DNA from 4 places in the Pseudomonas sp. NCHU5216 genome. Region 1 is predicted to be linked to each of the others. Evidence: riboswitches for the same ligand, from Rfam matches in the RefSeq annotation. Region 1 holds a riboswitch; each other region holds the start of a gene.
The links. A riboswitch is a leader RNA that binds a small molecule or an ion and turns the genes downstream of it on or off. The one in region 1 is predicted to bind cobalamin.
Positions count from the first base shown of each region.

Region 2: another riboswitch for cobalamin. It lies ahead of cobG (precorrin-3B synthase); the one in region 1 lies ahead of ACSVIK_RS15560 (energy-coupling factor ABC transporter permease).
Region 3: another riboswitch for cobalamin. It lies ahead of cobO (cob(I)yrinic acid a,c-diamide adenosyltransferase); the one in region 1 lies ahead of ACSVIK_RS15560 (energy-coupling factor ABC transporter permease).
Region 4: another riboswitch for cobalamin. It lies ahead of cobW (cobalamin biosynthesis protein CobW); the one in region 1 lies ahead of ACSVIK_RS15560 (energy-coupling factor ABC transporter permease).

Region 1 is NZ_JBQLIX010000021.1:14,209-19,912, reverse strand. Features, by position in the region: gene ACSVIK_RS15575 (hypothetical protein) at 1-285, opposite strand, end outside; gene ACSVIK_RS15570 (hypothetical protein) at 302-529, shown strand; gene amn (AMP nucleosidase) at 616-2,088, opposite strand; gene ACSVIK_RS15560 (energy-coupling factor ABC transporter permease) at 2,185-2,871, opposite strand; cobalamin riboswitch at 2,911-3,114, opposite strand; gene ACSVIK_RS15555 (carbonic anhydrase) at 3,440-4,183, shown strand; gene ACSVIK_RS15550 (PaaI family thioesterase) at 4,619-5,044, opposite strand; gene ACSVIK_RS15545 (acyl-CoA dehydrogenase family protein) at 5,057-5,704, opposite strand, start outside.
Region 2 is NZ_JBQLIX010000006.1:188,569-194,272, reverse strand. Features, by position in the region: gene ACSVIK_RS07455 ((2Fe-2S) ferredoxin domain-containing protein) at 1-681, opposite strand, end outside; gene ACSVIK_RS07450 (cobalt-precorrin-6A reductase) at 780-1,508, opposite strand; gene cbiE (precorrin-6y C5,15-methyltransferase (decarboxylating) subunit CbiE) at 1,505-2,707, opposite strand; cobalamin riboswitch at 2,764-2,958, shown strand; gene cobG (precorrin-3B synthase) at 3,268-4,581, shown strand; gene ACSVIK_RS07435 (precorrin-8X methylmutase) at 4,574-5,200, shown strand; gene ACSVIK_RS07430 (precorrin-2 C(20)-methyltransferase) at 5,200-5,704, shown strand, end outside.
Region 3 is NZ_JBQLIX010000044.1:30,305-36,008, forward strand. Features, by position in the region: gene cbiB (adenosylcobinamide-phosphate synthase CbiB) at 1-366, opposite strand, end outside; gene bluB (5,6-dimethylbenzimidazole synthase) at 370-1,023, opposite strand; gene ACSVIK_RS22540 (cobyrinate a,c-diamide synthase) at 1,020-2,315, opposite strand; gene cobO (cob(I)yrinic acid a,c-diamide adenosyltransferase) at 2,315-2,926, opposite strand; cobalamin riboswitch at 3,122-3,325, opposite strand; gene ACSVIK_RS22550 (DUF799 domain-containing protein) at 3,361-4,032, opposite strand; gene ACSVIK_RS22555 (DUF4810 domain-containing protein) at 4,029-4,385, opposite strand; gene ACSVIK_RS22560 (CsgG/HfaB family protein) at 4,402-5,070, opposite strand; gene ACSVIK_RS22565 (sensor domain-containing diguanylate cyclase) at 5,447-5,704, shown strand, end outside.
Region 4 is NZ_JBQLIX010000006.1:158,256-163,959, reverse strand. Features, by position in the region: gene cobN (cobaltochelatase subunit CobN) at 1-863, opposite strand, end outside; gene cobW (cobalamin biosynthesis protein CobW) at 965-2,011, opposite strand; cobalamin riboswitch at 2,106-2,300, opposite strand; gene ACSVIK_RS07315 (cobalamin biosynthesis protein) at 2,387-2,824, shown strand; gene cobM (precorrin-4 C(11)-methyltransferase) at 2,821-3,576, shown strand; gene ACSVIK_RS07305 (hypothetical protein) at 3,800-4,030, opposite strand; gene glmS (glutamine--fructose-6-phosphate transaminase (isomerizing)) at 4,027-5,704, opposite strand, start outside.

The sequences.
Region 1 (5,704 bases):
ACGCTCGGCCGTCGAGGCGTCGGCACGGGCCTCGGCCTCCAGCAGCCGTTCGCTGCGCAGGTAGTCCAGCGCTAGCTGGTTAAGTACCTCCTGCACGCTGGCATCGCGTACCGCCAGGGCGCCCTGCTGGCCTTGCGCTTCGACATAAGCCTGGAAGTCGCTCCAGACACCATCGGCCAGCTCCTGCACCACGGGTGCATAACTGTCGAGATGGCGATTGATCTGCTGCTGGCTGCCATACAGCAACCCACCCTGAAAGCCGAGGAATCCTCCGGCCAGGGGCAACAGCAGAAAGTAGAGTTTGAGCAGCCAGCAGAAAGTAGAGTTTGAGCAGCCAGTGGTGCCAACGCTTGTTACGCGCAAGCCAGCCCAAACGCTGCAGCTTGAACGCCAGCAACAGGCCGACAACCGCGCCAAGCAACAAGGCCAAGCCGGTGTAGAGAAAAAGACTGAAAAAGCTGAAGGGTTCCCACAACGCGGTCAGCAGCAAACGTGCCTGTTCCATGCGTATTACCTCGTTCGTCCATGACGAGGGCGAGTCTAAAGCAGAGCGCGGACAAGTGCTGCCAGGGCGTGGCCGGACTGTGCACCAGGCCACGCCTCTGTCTCAGAAACTCAACGGAACGGCGGCTCGTCGAAGCTGCGCAGCTTGCGTGAGTGCAGCGAATTGAGCTGGCTACGCATCAACTCCAGCGCGGCGATGCCGATATGCAGGTGCTGAGTCACCGCGCGCTCGTAGAAGGCGCCAGCGGCGCCGGGCAGCTTGATCTCGCTGTGCAGGGGTTTGTCCGACACGCACAGCAGCGTGCCGTAGGGCACCCGCAGGCGATAGCCTTGCGCTGCAATGGTGCCGCTCTCCATGTCCACCGCCACCGCCCGCGACAGGTTGATCAACGGTCGCTCCTGGGCCCAGCGCAGTTCCCAGTTGCGGTCGTCGTAGGTCAGCACGGTGCCGGTGCGCAGGCGCTTCTTCAACTCGTCACCCTGCTCGCCGGTGACCTGCTTGGCTGCCTCCTGCAACGCCTGCTGCACCTCGGCCAGCGCTGGCAGCGGGATATGCGGCGGCAATACTCGATCGAGAATGCCGTCGCGGCGCATGTAGGCGTGAGCCAGCACGTAGTCGCCGATGGTCTGCGACTGACGCAGGCCGCCGCAGTGGCCGATCATCAGCCAGCAGTGCGGGCGCAGCACGGCCAGGTGGTCGGTGATGTTCTTGGCGTTGGACGGGCCAACGCCGATATTGACCAGGGTGATGCCATGGCCGTCCTCGGCCTGCAGGTGATAGGCCGGCATCTGGTAGCGGTGCCAGACCACGTTCTCGATGATCGCCTGCATCTCGCCTTCGGCCATGCCGCGCTCGACCACCACATTGCCCGGCAACACCATGCGGGTGAAACGCGAGTCAGTCTGCAGCATGTCCAGGCCATGGCGGATGAACTGGTCGACATAGCGGTGGTAGTTGGTCAGCAGAATCCAGGGTTGCACGTGGCGCCAGTCACCGCCGGTGTAGTGCTGGATGCGCTTGAGGGAAAAATCGGTGCGCGCGGCGTCGAACAGCGCCAGCGGCAGCGGGTCGATGTTCTCCCAGTCGTACAGGCCATCGGCAGTGCCGTCGGTGGCGGCGGACAGGTCGGTGCTGGGGAACACCCGCGCCAGTTCGGCGGCGGTCACGCCGCTGCCGGCCAGTTCATCGCCACCCTCGACCACATAGGGATAGGGGATGTTCTGCTGGCTGCGGCCAACCTCCACGCGCAGGGTGAAGTCGTTCATCAGCGGGCGCAGTTGCTCCAGCAGGTATTTGCGGAAGGCCGCCGGCTGGGTCACGGTGATGGCGTAGATGCCCGGCACCTGGATCTTGGCATAGGCGCGCACGGTGGTAGGCACCTCGCCCTGACAGAGGTAGGCCAGGCGCAATTCGGGATAACGGAACAGGCAGTGCTCGTCGGCATCCGGGCGCACGCGCGCCTTGAGATAGCGCTTGAGGGCCTGGCTCAGAGCGCCGGTGGCTTCCTCATACAACGCGGCCAGGCGGTCGACCGCCTCTTCGGGGGTGTGAACAACGACGAAATCATCGGAACAGACTTTCACGTGGGCGTATTCCTGACTGAACGAACGCCCCTATCTTGCCTGCAACCTCGCGGCAAAACATAGCGCGGCGACCGAAGAATTCGGTCGCCGCGCCCCTCATCTGGCAGCCGCCTGATGCAAACGCACGTTGAACAGCGGCCCTTGACTGAAACGCGCCAGCGCCTTGGCCCCGGCCAGCACACCCAGGTCGATCAATGGCTCGACCAGAATCACGCTCATGTAGGCAAGGCCGAAGCTGCCCACGGCTGCCAGGTTGTCGCTGGAAAAGCCATGACCATAGAAGGCCCAGAAGCCGACCCAGGCGACGATGCCGCCCTGATAGGCGGTCGACAGCGCCAGTGCCTGCTTGTAGGAGAGGTCGACATAGGCGGTACCTGGCGCGACGATGCGCTTGGCCAGCACGCTGATGGCCCACAGCGGCACCAGCAGGGTGGTGACGTTCATGCCGTACTGCGGCAGATCGAACGGGGCGAACAACAGGCCCTGCAACAGCAGCCCAGCGGCCAGGCCGATGGCGGTGGCACCGGCGCCGAACAGCAACAGCAGGGTGGAGCCAAGGATCAGGTGCACCTCGGAAACGCCCACGGCATGGTGTGGCAACACCTCGAAGAAGCAGAACACCAGCGCGGTGGTCAGCAGGCTGCGCAGGGCCAGGGCAGCCGCCCCGCCGTTATCACGAATGGCATCGCGCGCCAGTTTGGCCGTCAGGCCGAAGGCGCCGACTGCCGTTGCGTAACTGAGGAAGATCTTGGCGCCTTCGACGACGCCCGGTTCGATATGCATGCAAGTTCCTTGGCCGCGCCCACCGCGCGGCGAGTTGGAGGATCGATGGGTTCGATGGCAGGTCTCCTGGCTCACGGCTTGGCACTCCGCCCGCCTTCCCGACCGCAGTCAGTGGCATGAGGGGCATCGCTCGCCGTTTACAGTTGCGGGGGCAGCCAGGGCATTGGCGAGATTCGCCGCACCCTGTTCCCTTTTCATCCACACGCACCGGGGCGCGCAGGAACCATCGGTGGCAACCTTACTCCGCAGCCAGGGCAAAAGACAGTACTCGCGTTCAAGGCACCGCCCACCTCCGCCCTGTGCGATGTGCTTGGTCGGCAATCCGAGCTTGTCACCCATACGCCAGCTAGCTGCGCGAGGCGCCGAGATGCTCCCGCTGCCAGAAAGTCTCGCCACCTGAACGGATACTGTCTTGAACGTAGCCGAAGCTGCTGCGAATAAGCGGTGCGTCACACCACGTCCATGCAGATGTAACTTTTTATTACAAGCCATGCGTAGTATTTCCAAACTCGCATCGGCTGCGGGCCACGCGAGCCTTTAGAACCCTCATCCAGTAACGAGAGCGCACATGAAGAAGACCCTGATCGTTGCGTTAACAGCTCTGTTCGCAACCGGCGCCATGGCGGCCGAACAGCAACCGCACTGGAGCTACAAAGGCAAGGAAGGCCCCGAACACTGGGCACAATTGGATCCAGGCTACGAAACCTGCGCACTCGGCCATGCGCAATCGCCGATCGACATCAGCCATGCCACCCGCGCAGCGCTGCCTCGCATTGCCTTCAACTACCAGGCCAGCCCAGCCGAAGTGGTGAATAACGGTCACACCGTCCAGGTGAATCTGAGCAATGCAGGCAGCATCGAGATCGACGGCAAACCCTACCGCCTGGTGCAATTCCATTTCCACACACCCAGCGAAGAGCACATCGCAGGCAAGGGTTTCCCGATGGTGGCGCACTTCGTTCACCAGTCTACCGATGGTCATTTGGCGGTAGTGGCTGTGCTGTTCAAGGAAGGGGCGAAAAACCAGGCACTGGACTCAGTCTTCAAGGCCATGCCGGACAAGGTGGGGGAAAAAGTCGAGTTGGCAAGCAACTTCGCCCCACAAACCGTACTGCCGCAGCAACAGGGCTACTACGCCTTCGCCGGCTCGCTGACCACCCCGCCATGCAGTGAGGACGTGCAATGGCGCGTACTCAAACAGCCAGTCGAGCTGTCCCACGAACAACTGGCGCAGTTCCAGCACCTGTACACGAAGAACGCCCGCCCGATCCAGGCGCTCAATGGACGAACCGTACTGGAAAGCGAAGACTGATGTCCCCTGATGCACCGGCTGGATAGCCGGTGCATTGCATCATCGCGCGACTAGACCTGAGCCCCTGGCTACGTCGGCGTGAGGAACACGCCTGTAGTCGAAGGCGCTGCTGCCCGACGGGAGGTTCATCCCCGCTGGTGCGGGGAACACGCCTGACCTGTAGGAGCGAGCTCTGCTCGCGGAGCTTTTTGGATCGCCCAGGCTCGCGAGCAGAGCTCGCTCATAAAGATTCGTGCGTCGTGGTGCTTCGCGGGTTCATCCCCGCTCACGCGGGGAACATCCTTAGCGAAACCAATTGTTCTCAAAGGAAAAATCAGGCGCTAAAAATCTACCAACTGTTCCTTGTTAAAGATCGAGGCAGCTTGAGCAGGCCGATCAGGCCCGCGGGCGGCCCATGACAAACCTTCGCGCACAGCATAGCGCGTCGATACGGGTTCAAGACGATTCTGCCAGCGTCACCACCGCCATGGTCACCGAAGCCTTGCTGTACAGGCGTTTCTGGCCGTTCTCCTCGCCGAACACCTCGGACTCGACCACAGTGGCCTGGCGCCCGGCCTTGAGCACTTGGGCACGGCAGTAAAGGCGGCTGCTGCGCGCCGGGCGCAGCAGGTTGACCTTGAATTCCAGGGTCAGCACCGTCTGCCCGTCGGCCACCAGCGCGCCGGCGGCGTGGTCGGCCAGGGTGGTCTGCACGCCGGCATGGATGAAGCCGTTCTGCTGCAGGTGGCGCGGCAGGATGTCCAGCTCCGCCTCGACCCACCCCGGCCCGCAAGCGCTGGCGCGGATGCCCATATCCTGAATGAAGTTGGCGTTGGCGAAGCCCTGCTCCACCAGCTCCCGGTAACGCGGATGAGCTTGCATGCGCCTCTCCGATCAGACCAGGTGTGGTGTGCTACGCGCCAGCAGCGCTTCAACGTCGACGCCCCGCGGCAGGGTGCCGTAGACACGGCCATGGCCTTCCAGGCGGCTGGCGATAAAGGCGTCGCTCACCACGCTGTTGCCGGCCTCCAGCAGCAGTTTGGCCTGCAATGCCACGGCCATGTCTTCGGTGAGCTGGCGGGCGCGATACTGGATGTCGGCGGTGTCGGCGAAGTCGGCTTTCAGGCGTTGGATATGGGCCTTGAGGCGGGCATCGCCATGACCGTCGCCCAGCTCGGCGAACAAGGCATCGAGCACGCCAGGCTCCTTGGACAGCGCACGCAGCACGTCCAGGCATTGCACGTTACCCGAGCCTTCCCAGATGGAGTTGACCGGCGCCTCGCGGTACAGGCGCGGCATGATGGTTTCCTCGACGTAACCCGCGCCGCCCATGCATTCGCTGGCCTCGTAGATCATTTCCGGCGCGCGCTTGCAGATCCAGTACTTGCCCACGGCGGTGACCAGGCGGGCGAACTTGTCTTCCTGTTCGTCATGCAGGTGATCCAGCGCGCGGCCCATGCGCATGCACAGCGCCAGCGCGGCTTCGCTTTCCAGCGCCAGGTCAGCGAGCACGTTCTGCATCAGCGGCTGGTCAGCCAGCAA
Region 2 (5,704 bases), on a different contig from region 1:
ATCGATACGCAATTCCGGCAGCGCCCTGCCCGCCACCAGACGCTCATCGACCAGGCGGATCACCGCTGCCTCATCCTGGATGCCATACCACTCACCCTGTGGATAAAGGCTCGCGGTGGGCCCCAGGTCGCAGGGGAACTGGCACTGGCTACGGGTGATATGCACGCCGCCCGCGCATTCCAGCTTGCCGGCGGCCTTGAGCCGCTGACGCAGGGTTTTCCACAGGCCCAGCGCGCCCTTGCGCGTGCAGCGTGGGCCGTTGCACAGCAGCAGGCGCTGCGCATGGGGTGGAATCTGCGACCAGGCATGGTGCGCCGGCACCGGCGGCACATCGCTGCAGGGAATATGCGCTTCACGGCGTTCGAGCAGCGCGCCCAGGCCATCGAGCCAGGCATCTTCCATGGCCGTGCAGACCACGAATACCTCGGCCCCGTTACCGCGTTCGGCGATGCGCTCGCGCAGCCAATCGCGGTGCGCGGCATCGGCACGCGGCTCCAGATCCACCACCAGCAGTGGGCGTGGCGCATCAATGATGGCTTGCCAGAAGCCGTCCTGCTCCGTGTCATGCAGATGCGCCTCGCCCAGCAGCGTTTCGATGCGCTGCTGCAGACGCTCGGCGGTGGCACCACGCCCCAGGCCGGGGCCGATAAACAGGATGCGGGCGTAGGGGGCTTGGCTCATGACTGTCTCCAAAAGGGCCGGCAGTCTAACAGCGCGTGTAGGGCGGACGTCGCTTTTCACGTCCACCAAGGCGGTGGATCGATAAAGCGTGATCCACCCTACGCGGCTAATTCGGCTAGCGCCTCCCACAGGGAATCCAGTTCCGCGAACTGGCGCGTGACCACCGGCAACTCGGGACGGCGCAGCAGCAACACCGGCAGGCCCAACTCACGCGCCACCTGCAGCTTGGGCTCAGTGGAGGCGCTGCCGCTGTTCTTGCTTACCAGCACGTCGCATCGAATACGGGCGAACAGCGCGCGCTCCTCGTCCAGCGAGAACGGCCCGCGTGCACCGATGATCTCGGCGCGCGGCGGCGCCGGCTCGGCCTGCAGGCAGCGCACCGTCCAGTGCTGATGCGCAGGGATCTCGTGCAGATGCACCAGCGGCTCACGCCCGGAGGTAAAGAACGGTCTGCAGAACGGCGCGAGTGCCTGGGTCAGTTCATCCCAGCCGTCCACCTCGCACCAGTGGTCATCGGCACCGGGCTGCCAGCCAGGACGACGCAGCGCCCAGCAGGGCACACCCGCCAGTTCGGCGGCGCGCGCGGCGTTATGGCTGATCTGCGCGGCGTAGGGGTGGGTCAAATCCAGCAACAGCTCAATGCCTTCAGCAGCGACAAAGGCAGCCAGGCCTTCGGCGCCACCGAAACCGCCGACGCGCACGCGGCAGGCCAGGTCATCCGGCACCCGCCCCAGGCCGGCCAGGCTGTAGACCGTGTCCGGCCCCAGCCGGCGCGCCAGGCGCAGCGCCTCGGTGGTGCCGCCAAGCAGCAGGATGCGCGCACTCACGGCTTGCGCACCGCCAGCAAGGTGATCGGCAGCGCCGCGCGCCAGGTGTCAAAGCCGCCTAAGGGCTGCGCCTGCGCCACCACCAGGCGCAGCAGCTCGCCGCCGTGCTGCCCACGAAAATTCACCAGCGCCGCCTCGCTCTGAATGGTCACGGCATTGGCCAGCAGGCGCCCTCCCGACTTGAGCGCGGCCCAGCAGGCATCCAGCACGCCTGATGCAGTAACGCCGCCGCCGATAAAGATGGCATCCGGCGCCGGCAGCCCGGCCAGCGCCTCGGGCGCATGCCCGGCCACCAGTTGCAAACCGGGCACGCCAAGGGCATCGCGGTTATGGCGGATATGCGCCTGACGTCCCTCGTTGGCCTCGATGGCGATGGCGCGGCAGGCCGGGTGCGCGCGCATCCACTCGATGCCGATGGAGCCACAACCGGCGCCGACATCCCACAGCAGCTCTCCGGGCAGCGGCGCCAGGCGCGCCAGGGTAACCGCGCGCACATCACGCTTGGTCAGTTGGCCGTCGTGGCGGTAGGCGTCGTCCGGCAGGCCGCAGGTCGGTGGCAACAGCACAGCTCCGGCGTCGGCCATGCATTCGATGGCCAGCAGGTTGAGGTCAGCGCCGCGCGGCAGGTTCCAGCTTGCGGCCAGGCCATCGAGGCGGCGTTCCTCAGGGCCACCCAGATGCTCCAGCAGGGTCAGGCGGCTGGCGCCGAAACCACGCGCGCGCAGGGCGTCGGCGACCTGCGCGGGTGTATCGCCATCGGCACTCAGCACCAGCAGGCGCATGCCGGGGAAGAGTTTGCCGTTGAGCGTGGCCAGGGGCCGGCCGACCAAGGAGACCACTTCCACTTCCTGCAACGGCCAACCCAGACGCGCCGCCGCCAGCGACACCGAGGACGGCGCCGGCAATACTCGCAGTTCGTCGGCAGGCACCTGGCGCGCCAGGCTGGCGCCGACGCCGTAGAACATCGGATCGCCACTGGCCAGCACACACACCGCCTCGCCACGTCGCGCCAGCAGAGGCGCAAGGTCGAAGGGGCTGGGCCAGGTTTCCCGTGCGCCGCCAATGCACGGCGGCAGCAAGGCCAGTTGCCGCGGCGCACCGACGATGCGCGTGGCCGCCAGCAGGGCGCGGCGCGCGGCCTTGCCCAGACCGGGATAGCCGTCTTCGCCGATGCCCACCAGGGTCAACCAGGGTTTCATCCACCTTCCTCGCAAGTAGCCGACAGGGCGCGTGTCGCGACGCCGGGCAAAGCGGGCATAATACAGCCTTCGTCGGTGCCCCTTATAAAACGGGCCTAAGAGGGAATCCGGAGCGATCTCTGATCGCGACCGAGCTGCCCCCGCAACTGTAAACAGCGAGTCCAATGCAATCGGCCACTGGGAACAGGCCGTTGAAAAACGTAGGCGAGGCAGGCAAGACAAGGCGCAACGACCAATGGGAGTAACAGCCAACGGCTGGCCCGAAGGGTGAGCGCTAGCGAATCAAACGGCCGAAAAAGCGCAGTTTACGTGTTGTAAATGAGCATTTTGACTGGGCTCGCACGCGAGGCCGTTTTTAACGCAGTATTGCCAACGTAGGTAGTTTTTCAACGGCCTGTTAACCGGGAAGGCGCAGCGGATCAAGACCTGTCAGCCAGGAGACCTGCCGACGAACGCTGGTCGCGAGTGCCAACATCGGGCGGGGTGTACCGATGCCATGGAATCCCCCGTGGGTGGATTCCGCTGGTTCGGTCGCCGCGTCGTTAGCCACAGGTGACCCTTTGCCCACGTCCGTCCGCCCTTCCGCCTGCCCCGGCCTGCTGCGCATCGTCCCCGCGCTGGATGGCGGCATCTGCCGCATCAAGCTGCCCGGTGGCGTGCTGCGCAGTGCCCAGGCCCGCGCGATTGCCCAGGCGGCACGGCAGTGCGCCAGCGGCGTGCTGGAGCTGACCAACCGCAGCAACCTGCAGATTCGCGGTGTACTGCCCGGCCAGGAAAGCGCGCTGATCGATGCCCTGCTCGGCGCCGGGCTCGGCCCGCGAGTGGCGGCCGCCGATGATGTGCGCAACCTGCTGCTCAGCCCCGCCGCCGGCCTCGACCCGCACATGCGGATGGACGTGCGCCCGCTGGCCGGCCAGTTGCTCGACCTGCTGCAGGACACCCCAGCGCTGCATGCCCTGTCGCCCAAGTTCGCCCTGCAACTGGACGGCGGCGAAGCCCTGGCCATGCGCGAACACCCCCATGACCTGTGGCTGGCCGCCGAGGACGAGCAGCATCTGCTGCTGGGTCTGGCCGGCTGCCCGGTTGACGCGCCACTGGCACGAATCGAAGCGAGCCAGGCGGTCGAACTGGTGCGCCAGCTCCTGTTGCTGTTTCTCGAACTGGCCACGCCCGAACAGACGCGCATGCGCCAGTTACTGACGCAGATACCCTCAGCCGAGCTGTTGCAACGCTTGCAGGCTCGTCTGGATTTCCCCCTGCAAGCGGCAGCGCCCCGTTGGCAGCCCAGCGCTACGCTCATGCGCCCACCAGCCGGTATTTATCCACAGGTGCAAAGTGGCCTGTACATGGTCGCGGCCGGCGCCCAGCTCGGTCGCCTGCATGCCGAACAACTGTTTGCCCTGGCTGAACTGAGCGAGCGATATGGCGACGGCGAGTTGCGCCTGACGCCCTGGCAGGGCCTGCTGCTGGGCAATGTGGCCGAGGCCGCGGCCCACGAGCTGCTGACGGCGCTGGCGGAACTGGGCCTGCTCACCCAGGCCGACGAGCCCTTGCTCGGCCTGGTTGCCTGTACGGGCTCGGCCGCCTGCGCGCGCGGCCTGGCCGACAGCAAGCACCACGCCCTGCACCTGGCCGAGCTGCTGCGCGCAAGCGGCACGCGCCCGCAGGTGCACCTCAGCGCCTGCCCGCGCAGTTGCGCCAGCGCCCGGGTGCAGCCCTACACCCTGCTGGCCAGCACGCCCGACCATTACCAACTCTATCAACGCACGCCCGAGGCGCCCGGTTTCGGCCGTCTGCTGGTGCCGGCCCTGACCATCGACGAGGCCGGCGCCTGGTTCGCCCGCCAACACCCCGCAGGAACCCCCGATGCTTGATTACATCCGCGACGGCCAGGAAATCTACCGCCGCTCCTTCGCCACCATCCGCGCCGAAGCCAACCTGGCTGGCATCCCCGCCGACCTGGAAAAACTCGCCGTGCGGGTGATCCACGCCTGCGGCATGGTCGACGTGGTGGAGGATCTGCGCTTCTCCCCCGGCGCTGGCGCCGCTGGCCGCGCCGCCCTGCTGGCCGGCGCGCCGATTCTCTGCGATGCGCGCATGGTTGCCGAGGGCATCACCCGCCCGCGCCTGCCGGCCAACAACCCGGTGATCTGCACCCTGCACGATGCCGGCGTACCGGAATTGGCCCGCGAAGTCGGCAATACGCGCTCGGCGGTGGCCCTGGAGCATTGGCGCGAACACCTCGAAGGCAGTGTGGTGGTGATCGGCAATGCCCCCACTGCACTGTTCTACCTGCTGGAAATGCTCGATACCGGTGCGCCGAAACCGGCGCTGATCATCGGCATGCCGGTGGGCTTTATCGGCGCGGCGGAATCCAAGGACGCCCTGGCCGCCGACAGCCGTGGCGTGCCCTACGTGATCGTGCGGGGCCGGCGTGGCGGCAGCGCCATGGCGGTGGCGGCGGTCAACGCCCTCGCCTCGGAGGTGGAGTGATGGCTGGCCGTCTGCTTGGCCTCGGCGTCGGCCCCGGTGACCCCGAGCTGCTTACCCTCAAGGCCCTGCGCCTGCTCAGATCGGCGCCAGTGGTGGCCTACTTCGTGGCCAAGGCCAAACACAACGCCGGCCATGGTGGTAATGCCTTCGGCATCATCGAGGCGCACCTGAGCGATACCCAGCAGCGTCTGCCGCTGGTCTACCCGGTGACCACCGAGAAGCTCGCCCCACCACTGTCCTACGAGGATGTGATCGCCGACTTCTACGACACCTGCGCCGAGCAGATCGCCCGGCTGCTGGATGCCGGCCAGGATGTGGCGGTGATCTGCGAGGGCGACCCGTTCTTCTACGGCTCCTATATGTACCTGCACGACCGCCTGGCCGACCGCTACCAGGTGGAGGTGGTGCCCGGCGTGTGCTCGATGCTCGGCTGCGCCTCGGTGCTGGGTACGCCGCTGGTGTATCGCAACCAGAGCTTGAGCGTGCTCTCCGGCGTACTGCCGG
Region 3 (5,704 bases), on a different contig from region 1:
GCGGCTGACCATCCAGCCAACCCGCTCGCGGGCCAGCGGCAGATCGCCCAGGCGCAGCGCCTGGGCCACCGGCTGCGCGTGTTCGTACAGGCTGCGCAGGCCCAGGGCGAAATACAGGGCGACGATCTCCACCGCCCAGTTCAGCGCACTGACCTGGGTCAGCAGCCAGGTCAGCAGGGTCAGCGGCAGCACCGCCAGGCACCAGGCGCTCACGCCGTGGCTGCGCCAGCCGCCACCCGCCGGGTTGAAGCGCTGCTCCAGGCGCTCGGCCAGCAGCCCGAAGGCCACCAGCGGGTGGCCGCGCCTGGGCTCGCCCAGCGCGGCGTCCAGGGCCACACCGGCGCAGGTGATCAGCGCCAGGCTCATCGCTCACTCACCCTGCACGCCCCAGCGGTTCTCGAACAGCAACTCGGCCAGCGGTCTCGGCGTGGCCCAGCCCTCCTCCTCCAGCATCGGCTTCTGGTAGAAGGCATGCACTGGCCCCAGGCAGAGCAAGGCCACCGGCTTGCTGCCAGCGGGCATGCCCAGCAGTGCGGCCAGTGCCTCGGGGTCGAACAGCGACACCCAACCCAGCCCCAGGCCTTCGGCACGCGCCGCCAGCCACAGGTTCTGGATGGCGCAGGCCACCGAGGCCATGTCCATTTCCGGCAAGGTGCGCCGGCCGAAGACATGCGCTTCGCGGCCCTCCATCAGCGCCACGGCGAGCAGCTCGGCGCAGTCGCGAATGCCCTCGACCTTGAGTTGCATGAATTCGTCACTGCGTTCGCCCAGTGCCTCGGCGGTTTGCACCCGCTCGGCCTCCACCAGGGCATGGATCTCTTCACGCAGGTGGCGATCACTGATGCGCATAAAGCGCCAGGGTTGCATCAGCCCCACACTAGGGGCGTGATGCGCGGCTTCCAGCAGACGCGCCAACACCTCGGCGGGCACCTGCCCCCCTGCAAAATGGCGCATGTCGCGGCGTTCGGCAATGGCGCGGTAAACCGCCGCGCGTTCCTCGGGCGTGAAGGCCTTATCGGTCATGGCTGTAACAGCGCGGCGGCTGCCTCCGGGTTCGACGGTAGGTAGAAATGGATATAGCTGGCGGTCAGCCGCCCCAGGCGATACACCGCCTCGGCCACCGCCTTGCCATTCGGGCATCGGCCCAGGGCAAGGGGCGCCAGGGAACTGTCCAGCCGCGAATGATGATAGCTGTGCCCACGCAGCTTGCCTTCCGGCAGCGTCACTTCCTGCAAGGCCAGGGCGGTCAGCCGGGGCTGTAGCGCCGCGTTGCCGCTGAGCAGGCCGAGCATCTGGCCGCTGACGCCTTGCTTGTCGCGCAGCTCATCGAGCAGGTAGAGCATGCCGCCGCACTCGGCCAGCAACGGCTTGCCCGCCTGGTGATGGGCACGAATCGCCCTGGCCATGGCCTGGTTGCCTTCCAGCTCGGCCAGGTACAGCTCGGGGTAGCCACCGGGCAGGTAGAGGCTGTCCACGTCCGGCAACTGGCTGTCGAGCAATGGTGAGAAATACTGCAGCTCGGCGCCAAGGGCCTGCAGCAGATCGAGATTGGCCTGATAGAGGAAGGCGAAGGCGGCATCACGCGCCACCCCGATACGTACGCCGGCCAGCAGCGGCACTGGCGGCGCTTCCTGCGGCGGCGCGGCGAAGCTGACAGGCGCCGGCAGATCGACGTCGGCGCTGGCCGCCAGGGCATCGGCGGCGGCGTCCAGGCGCGCATCCAGGTCGGCCAGCTCCGCCGCTTGCACCAGTCCCAGATGGCGGCTGGGCAGTTCCACCGCAGCGCTGCGTGGCAAGGCGCCGAACCAGCGGATAGTGGCCGGCAAGGCATCACGCAGAATATCGCCATGGCGATTGCTGGCCACCCGGTTGCCGAGCACCCCGGCAAAGGGCAGATCGGGCTGGAAGGTGGCCAGGCCATGCGCCAGCGCACCGAAGGTCTGGGCCATGGCCGCACCGTCGATCACGCCCAGCACCGGCACGCCGAAATGCCGGGCCAGGTCGGCCGCCGAGGGTTTGCCGTCGAACAACCCCATCACCCCCTCGATCAGGATGAGGTCGGCCTCGCCGGCGGCCTGCCACAGCAGGCGACGACTCTCCGCTTCGCCGACCATGGCCAGGTCGAGCTGGTACACCGGCGCACCACTGGCACGGGCGTGGATCATCGGGTCGAGAAAGTCCGGGCCGCACTTGAATACCCGCACCCGTCGCCCCTGGCGCCTGTGCAAGCGCGCCAGGGCGGCAGTCACGGTGGTCTTGCCCTGGCCGGAGGCCGGCGCGGCGATCAACAGGGCCGGGCAGTGATGCGAACTCATCAGTATTCGATACCCTTCTGCGCCTTCACCCCAGCCTTGAACGCATGCTTGACCAGGCTCATGTCGGTGACCGTGTCGGCGGCCTCGATCATGCCCGGCAAGGCGCCGCGCCCGGTCACCACCACATGCTGCAACAGCGGCCGCGCCTCGATATCGGCCAGCACCGCGTCCAGCTCCAGGTAACCGTGCTTGAGGGCGATGTTCAGCTCGTCCAGCACCACCAGGCCGATGGCTTCATCGTTCAGCAGCTCACGGGCCATGGCCCAGGCCTGCTGCGCCTTGGCGATATCGCGCTGGCGATCCTGGGTTTCCCAGGTGAAGCCCTCGCCCATCACGTGGTAGCTGACCTCTTCGGGAAAACGCCGGAAGAAGGCCTCTTCGCCGGTGCTGGCGGCGCCCTTGATGAACTGCACCACGCCGACCTTGAGGCCATGGCCGAGGGCCCGCGCGACCATGCCGAAGGCGCTGCTGCTCTTGCCCTTGCCATTGCCGCTGTGCACCAGCAGCAGGCCGTACTCGTCCTGGGCCTGGGCGATCTTTTCGTCGATCAGGGCTTTCTTGCGCTGCATGCGCGCCTTGTGGCGGGCATCGCGTGCGGCCGACTCGCTCATGCCGTGCTCCTCTTGGTCAGACGCCCGCCTCGCCCTGCCCGAACGAGGGGCGGCGCGGCAAGGTAACAGTCAGGGAAGCTGGCAAGGGCGAATCCTCCATCACTGATCCGGGCATTTCATGGCGGGCAGGCGGAGGCAGGAACGCAAGCGCCCCCGCACGGGCGGGGGCACAGGCCGGTCAACGCCCTCCGCGCTGCCGTGAAACTGCTACAGGCCGGTCTCCGGGCTCGTGAGCGAAGCCAATGGCTCGACGCCGCGCCTTCCCGTGCCTAGGGTCTGTTGCGGCGTTCGACTCACCTACCGTTGCGGGGGCAGCGCCGGCTTGAGCACCGGCTTCCCTGTTTCACCCCGGCACCGTCACGGATGACGGCGCGGGGCACCTGAAGCAAGGCGCGCAGGTTAGAGCCAGGGCGTCCCGTGCGTCAACGCTCGGTTCAGCGCGCCGCATCCGGGCGCGCACGCGGCCCCGGCAGGATGCCGTTGTGCATGTTGCTGGAAAGCAGGCGGAAGCTGGTGATACCGGCGATTTCATGGCCGCGATCACTCAAGGTATTCACCACCTGATCGATCAGCGCCACCACCAGCATGCCAACCAGGCCACCGCCGTTGTTCTGCTGCTGTTCGGCACTGCTGGCGCGCGCGGTGCCTTCCCAGAGCAGCTTGCCGTTACGCAGATCCACCAGCTTGGCGGTGGCGGTCACCGCCACTTCGCTGGCGATGATCTTGTAGCTGCTGCCGTATTCGGTGACATCCAGATACAGCACGCTGTCGGCACCGAAGATCTCGCGCAGCTTCTGCGGCGAGGCCTGGCGAACCTCCTCGGCATTCATCAGGCCGTTCTGCTTGAAGGTCTCGTCCACGACAGCCACCGGCATCACGTAATAACCGGCCTCGCTGAGCGGCAGGGTGACCTGCGAATAGAAGCTGTAGGACGCCTTGACGTCCGGCGACTGGTTCACCGGCGGCAACACCAGGATCGACGCCGGCTTGCTTTCCAGGAAAGCGCTGTAGTCGTAGGACTTGGGTGCAGCACAGCCGCCGAGGATGGCCAGGCAGGCCAGCAGCGCGGCGGCTTTCAGTGCAGCGAAGGAAAAGATCGTCTTCATTGGTCGAATTTCCGCATCAGAAAGTCCATATAAGTGGCGGACTCGGGGTACAGGGCCTTTTCGGTCTCGAACTCCTGGCGCACCTGGTCGAGCTTGCCGACATCGGCATAGAGCATGCCCAGATGGGCATGGAAGCCCGGCGGCAGTGCGCGATCGCTAGCGCGTGCCTTCTGCACGCTGGCTTCCAGCGCGGCGATCTGCTCCTCGGTGCTGCTCTGGTTGTCGAAGCGTTGGTAGACCTGCTGCTGGTAACCATCCCAGTAGTACAGGGGCTGCGGGCCACTGGTACAGCCACCCAGCACGCCGAGTACTAACATCCCGGAGAAAACGGCCAATCTGCGTGCAATTGTCATGCTTGCGAAGTTCCTTTTACTTGGTTGGATTCCATGCGCCACTGTCGACGCCATTGACCAGGTTGTTCACCGCCTCGCGGATGGCCAGGTCGAGCACCTTGCCATTGAGGGTGGAGTCGTAGCTGGCGGTGCCACCGAAACCGACGATCTCGCGGTTGGACAGGCTGTATTCACCAGCGCCCTGGGAGGAGAACACCACTTCGGAGGTTTTCACGTCGACGATGTTGAGGTTGACCTTGGCGTAGGCGATCTGCTGCTTGCCACGGCCGAGAATGCCGAACAACTGGTGATCGCCGACTTCCTTGCGACCGAACTCGGTGACATCACCGGTGACCACGTAGTTGGCACCACGCACCTGCTGCGCCTGCTTGGAAAAACCGGACTCCTGCTGCAGCTCGGCCAGGTTGTCGCGGTCGAGCACATTGAAGCGATTGGACTGTTGCAGGTGCGTGATCAGGATGGTCTTGGCCTGCCCGCCGAGGCGGTCGACGCTGTCGGTGAAGATGCCGCGCATGTAGCTGGAACGATTGTCGAACTTGCCGACGGAAATCGGGCTGCGCGGCCCAGCGTAGGACACCTGGGCGGTATTGACCTTGGCGACCTCCAGGGTACGCGACTGCTCCGTGGCGCAACCGCCGAGCAACATCAGCAGCGCCGCAAGGCTGCCGATAAGGGGCTTGTTCATACGAACCTCATGCAAAGAAAAACGGCCTTTCGGCGAATGCCGACTGACCAGAGCTGGCGAAGGGAAAAGCGTTGGGAGTGGGTTGGAACGAAGGCATGCGATATCGAGTCTTCCATGGCCGGGGGCTTACGACGAAACCCTGGGGAGTGCATCCTGCAAGCATGGCGATTCTAAACAGGCGACAGGCACTTTGCCAGCATCGCATATGACGCAGTTCACGAAATCGATCAGGCACCCTCAACGGCCCGCCCGGACAGGCCCGATGCCTGTGATGGCACGATGCGGCAACAACCCCTAAACTCTTTTACGACACGCATCTGGTTGCAGATCGCCGAAGGGCGAACAGAGCACGATTTATCTCAGGAGCGTGAAGCCCATGCAGTCCCCGGACACCCCCGAATCGCGGCCACGCCCTTTCGCCCAGGCCTGCCTGCCGCTGTTACGTCTGGCCTGCGCCCAGACCGGCGCGGACGGCGCTCTGCTCATCGAAGGGCCGCCCACTCAGGAGCGGATCAGCGCCTGCGTCGGTCAGACCATCGACGGCAATATCCGCCTGGGCCTCAATGCCTGGCCAGCCACCAGACACAGCCTCGCCTTCAGCGAGCTGCCAGCAGCCTCCGACTGGCATTCACTG
Region 4 (5,704 bases), on a different contig from region 1:
AGTACCGGAATATCACGACGGAACACCCGCGCCTGCGGCGCCTCGGGGTTGGACAGGGCGAAGCCGGTGGTGTTGATGATCAGCGCGGCGCTCGTCTCGTCCAGCCAGGCTTGCACCTGATCCAGGCAAGCCTGCTCCTTGAGGCTGGCCACGGCAATCGGCAGCGGGTTGAGGCCTTGAGCGACCAGGTGCTGGCAGAAGGTATCGACGAAGGCGGTATTCGCCGATTGCACATGGTTGCGGTAGAACAGCAGCGCCACCACAGGCGCGCAGGGTTGCCACTGCGCCTGCCAATCGGCTAACTGGGCAGGACTGCGTTGTGGGTGATAGAGACCGACGCGCGGCAGCGGTTGCGGCTCCTGCCATGTGTCGTCTCGCCCTAACCAGCGGCTGCCGATGCAGCGGAACAACTGGCGGGCATTGTCCAAGCCGCCCTGGCGCAGGTACTGCCAGAGGCGCTGGCTATCTTCCTCAGCGACGTTGCCAAGGGCATTCAACTCCGGGTCGGGCTTGTCATCACCCGGCACCATGATCACCGTGGCGCCGCGCGCGCCCAGCTCCACCAGGCGCTCGACGCCATAGCGCCAGTAGCTGACCCCGCCATGCACCGAGATCAGGATGACCTTGGCGTGCTGCAGCACCTGCTCGACGTAGTAGTCCACCGAGGCGTTGTTGCTCAGTTGCGCCGGGCTGGCCAGGCGCAGGCTGGGGTAATCGTCCGGTAGTTGTCGAGCTGCTTCAGCCAGCAGCGACAGGTGCGAATCACCCGTGCACAGGATCACCAGCTCGGCAGGCGTCTGGCCAAGGTCGGCAATGCTGTCGGCCGGCAGTTGAGCGCCGGGCTGGGTGCGCAACAGGTGCATTTAAGCGAGCCGTAAGCCGCAAGCTGCAAGCTGCAAGTGGAAGCAAGCGCTGCACGCAGTAGCGCTTACTTGCGGCTTGAAGCTTGCAGCTTGTCGCTTCATCAAAGTGCTGCCTTCAGCTCGGCCTCGATGGCCGCGCGGTCGAGCTGCTGGCCGATCACCACCAGGCGGCTCAGGCGCGGTTCGTCGGCCTGCCAGGCGCGGTCGAAGTGGCGGTCGAAGCGCTGGCCCACGCCCTGCACCAGCAGGCGCATGGGTTTGCCGGGGATCGCTGCGAAGCCTTTCACTCGCAGAATGCCGTATTTCGCCACTGCGTCCTTCAGCGCAGACAGCAGGCGCGCCTCCTCTGCTTCCGGTAGTTCCACGTGGAACGAGTCGAATTCCTCGTGATCGTGGTCTTCGTCTTCATCGTCGTGGTGGGTGCGGCGGCTGTCGATATGCAGCTCAGTTTCGCTGTTCAGGCCCAGCAGCACGCTGATCGGCAGATCACCGCCATGGGCCTCGATCACCTTGACTGCTGACGGTAGTTCCTCGGCCACCTCGGCGCGCACCGCTGCCAAGGCCTCGGCATCGATCAGGTCGGCCTTGTTGAGGATCACCAAGTCGGCGCTGGCCAACTGGTCGGCGAACAGTTCGTGCAGCGGCGACTCGTGGTCGAGGTTGGGGTCGAGCTTGCGCTGCTCGTCCACCTGATCGGGGAAGGCAGCGAAGGTGCCAGCGGCAACGGCCGGGCTGTCGACCACGGTGATCACCGCATCGACCGTGCAGGCGTTGCGGATTTCCGGCCAGTTGAAGGCCTGCACCAGCGGCTTGGGCAGGGCCAGGCCGCTGGTCTCGATCAGGATGTGATCGAGGTCGCCACGGCGCGCCACCAGCTCGCGCATCACCGGGAAGAACTCTTCCTGCACGGTGCAGCACAGGCAGCCGTTGGCCAGCTCGAAGACGCGGCCGTTGGCCTCCTCCTCGCTACACCCGATGGAGCACTGCTTGAGAATCTCGCCATCGATGCCCAGCTCGCCGAACTCGTTGACGATTACCGCAATACGGCGACCGCCGGCATTGGCCAGCAGATGGCGCAGCAGGGTGGTTTTGCCGGCACCGAGGAACCCGGTGACGATGGTGACAGGCAGTTTGGCGAGGGTTTTCATCAAGGGCCCCGTGGCGTCGGTAAGTTCGGCGGACGGGTACGCGCAGACAGGCACGCAGGAGCATGCTGGCCGCGTCGGATCACCCCGTCCGAGCAGATGGCTGGTTGTCGAGGCAGGTCTCCTGGCTCACGGCTTGCGCGGGGCGCATCCCTTCACCTTCCCGCCGTTTGGCAGTGGTCTAACGAAGGGCATAACCGTTCACAGTTGCGGGGGCAGCCAGGGCATCGACCCTGTTCCCTCTTAGCTCCCCGACCGCTGGCCGGGAAGAACCTCGAAAACGAGAAGGCTACGCAGGCCGCAGCGACCGGTCAATCGCGGTTGACCGTTGGCAGGTGCCATGATGAGCTACGCCACCGCTCAGCCCGAATGTCACTCATGTTGCCGACCACCTCCGATCATCCTTCTGCCTCATCGGTACAGGTCGTTGCCGGGCTGGGTTGCCGCCGTGGTTGCAGCCTGGACGAACTGCTCGAGCTGCTTATCCACAGCCTGGTGCAACATGCGCTGACGGTGGACAACCTGGCAGGCCTGGCCAGCATCGCCCACAAGCGCGACGAAGCCGGGCTGCATGGCCTGGCCGAGCACCTGGGTCTGGAGCTGGTGTTCTTCGCCCCAGAGCAACTGAGCACCTATCAGGCCATGACAGTCGGCAATGCATTGACTCAAGCAGCCACAGGCAGCCCCGCCGTCGCCGAGCCTTGCGCATTGGCCTTGGCAGCGCGCATGGGAACATCCGCCCGCCTACTTGGCGAGAAAGACCGCAGCGCTGGCGCCACCTGTGCGCTGGCCACCTTCGATAGAGAACCTGCATGACCGTCTACTTTATCGGTGCCGGCCCCGGCGACCCCGAGCTGATCACCGTCAAGGGCCAGCGTCTGATTCGTTCCTGCCCGGTAATCCTCTACGCCGGCTCGCTGGTGCCTGAAGCGGTGCTACAAGGCCATAGCGCCGAGCAAGTGGTCAACACCGCCGAGCTGAACCTGGGCGAGATCATCACACTGCTGCATGAGGCCCATAAGCGTGACCAGGACGTGGCCCGCGTGCACTCGGGCGACCCGTCGCTATACGGCGCCATTGGCGAACAGATTCGCGAGCTGCGTGCGCTGGGCATTCCCTTCGAGATCATCCCCGGCGTCACCGCCACCGCTGCCTGCGCGGCGCTGCTGGAAAGCGAACTGACCCTGCCCGGCATTGCCCAGACGGTGATCCTCACCCGCTACGGCACCACTTCGCCAATGCCCGAGGGCGAGCAATTGCATGACCTGGCCCGGCACGGCGCGACCATGGCCATCCACCTCGGCGTGCGCCATCTGCCTGCCATAGTCGATGAGCTGCTGCCGCACTACGGCGCCGACTGCCCCATCGCGGTTATCCACAGAGCGAGCTGGCCGGATCAGGACTGGGTGCTGGGCACACTGACCGATATCGAGGAAAAGGTTGCCGCCAAGGACTTTCGCCGCACGGCGCTGATCCTCGTCGGGCGCGTGCTCGATCCAGGCGCCTTCGCCGAGTCGGCGCTGTACGACGCCCGACACAAGCACCTCTATCGCCCTGGCAGCGCCTGAACGCCTGGCGAGAAACCGTACAAAGCGCTGAACACCTCGCCAGGTAAGGCCTTCATCGCTTTATCCACAGGATAGAAAGCCTGTTATCCAAGCACTCTGTGGATAGTAGGCATGCAAGCGAACAGTTTCTGTACAAGTCGCTATAAGCCCCTATTTATCAGGGGCTTAGCCAAGTATCACGAGGATATCCACAGCTTGATCCACGCCAACTGTGAGCAACTGCTCAGAGCTGCACCTCCACCCGCTTGATACCCAGATCTCGCAGCTCCGGTATCAACTCATCCAGGCTGGCAAAGGTTTCTACCTGTTCGGTCTCATCGACCAGAAAGAAGCTGCGACCCGCATCCTTGTTGAAGAACACGATCCATTCGCTGGTATTGGCCGGGTTGACCATGACCTGGGTGTGGAAAACCACGCCATCGGCCAACCGCTTGATTACGTCTTCGCGCTTCACTCGACAGTCACACTCTTGGCCAGGTTACGCGGCTGGTCGACGTCGGTGCCCTTGAGCACGGCGACGTAGTAGGACAGCAACTGCAGCGGCACGGTGTAGAGGATCGGCGCGAGCAGGTCGTGGATATGCGGCATGGCCACTACGTGGGTGCCCTCGCCATTGCTCATGCCAGCTTGCTGATCGGCAAAGACGATCAGTTCGCCGCCACGGGCGCGCACTTCCTGCAGGTTGGATTTGAGCTTTTCCAGCAGCTCGTTGTTCGGCGCCACGGTGACCACCGGCATGTCGGCATCCACCAGGGCCAGCGGGCCGTGCTTGAGCTCACCGGCCTGGTAGGCCTCGGCGTGGATATAGGAAATCTCCTTGAGCTTGAGTGCCCCTTCCATCGCCACCGGGTACTGCGCGCCACGGCCGAGGAACAGGCTGTGGTGCTTCTCGGCGAACAGTTCGGAGATCTTCTCCACGGTCTTGTCCATGGCCAGCGCTTCACCCAGGCGGGTCGGCAGGCGCCGCAGTTCTTCCACCAGCTCGGCGCTCAGAGCCTTGTCCAGCGTGCCGTGCACCTGGCCGAGGGCCAGGGTCAGCAGCATCAGGCCGACCAGTTGGGTGGTGAAGGCCTTGGTCGAGGCCACGCCGATTTCCGGGCCAGCCTGAGTCAGCAGGCACAGGTCGGATTCGCGTACCAGCGAGCTGGTGCCGACGTTGCAGATCACCAGGCTAGCCAGGTAGCCGCCCTGCCCCGGCGCCTTCTCCTTGGCGTTGCGCAGCGCAGCCAGGGTGTCGGCGGTTTCGCCGGATTGCGAGACGCTGACGAACAGGGTGTCCGGCTGCACCACGACTTTGCGATAGCGGAATTCGCTGGCCACTTCGACCTGGCAGGGAATGCCGGCCAGCTCTTCCAGCCAGTAACGGGCGACCATGCCGGCGTGGTAGCTGGTGCCGCAGGCGACGATCTGCACATTCTTCACCTTGGCGAACAGCTCGGCGGCCTGCGGGCCAAAGGCCTGCACCAGTACGTGATCGCTGCCCAGGCGGCCTTCCAGGGTGCGTTGCACCACCTTGGGCTGCTCGTGGATTTCCTTGAGCATGAAGTGGCGGTATTCACCCTTGTCGGCGGCTTCGGCGCCCTCATGGTACTGCACGGCTTCGCGTTCTACCGATTGGCCGCTGGCATCCCAGATCTGCAGGCCATCGCGGCGGATTTGGGCGATATCGCCTTCTTCCAGGTAAACGAAACGGTCGGTGACCTGGCGCAGGGCCAACTGGTCGGAGGCGAGGAAGTTCTCGCCCAGGCCCAGACCGATCACCAGTGGGCTGCCGCTACGCGCGGCGAGCAGGCGATCCGGCTGCTTGGCGCTGATCACGGCCAGGCCGTAGGCGCCGTGAAGTTCCGGAATGGCCGCCTTCAGCGCAGCGGTGAGGTCACCGAGTTGCTGCAGCTTGTGTTCGAGCAGGTGGACGATGGTTTCGGTGTCGGTATCGGAGTTGAAGACGTAGCCCAGGCCCTTGAGGCGCTCGCGCAGTTCTTCGTGGTTCTCGATGATGCCGTTGTGCACTACGGCCAGTTCCTGCCCGGAGAAGTGTGGGTGGGCGTTACGCTCGCTCGGTGCGCCGTGGGTAGCCCAGCGCGTGTGGGCAATGCCCAGACGCCCGGCCAGCGGCTCGGCCTGCAGG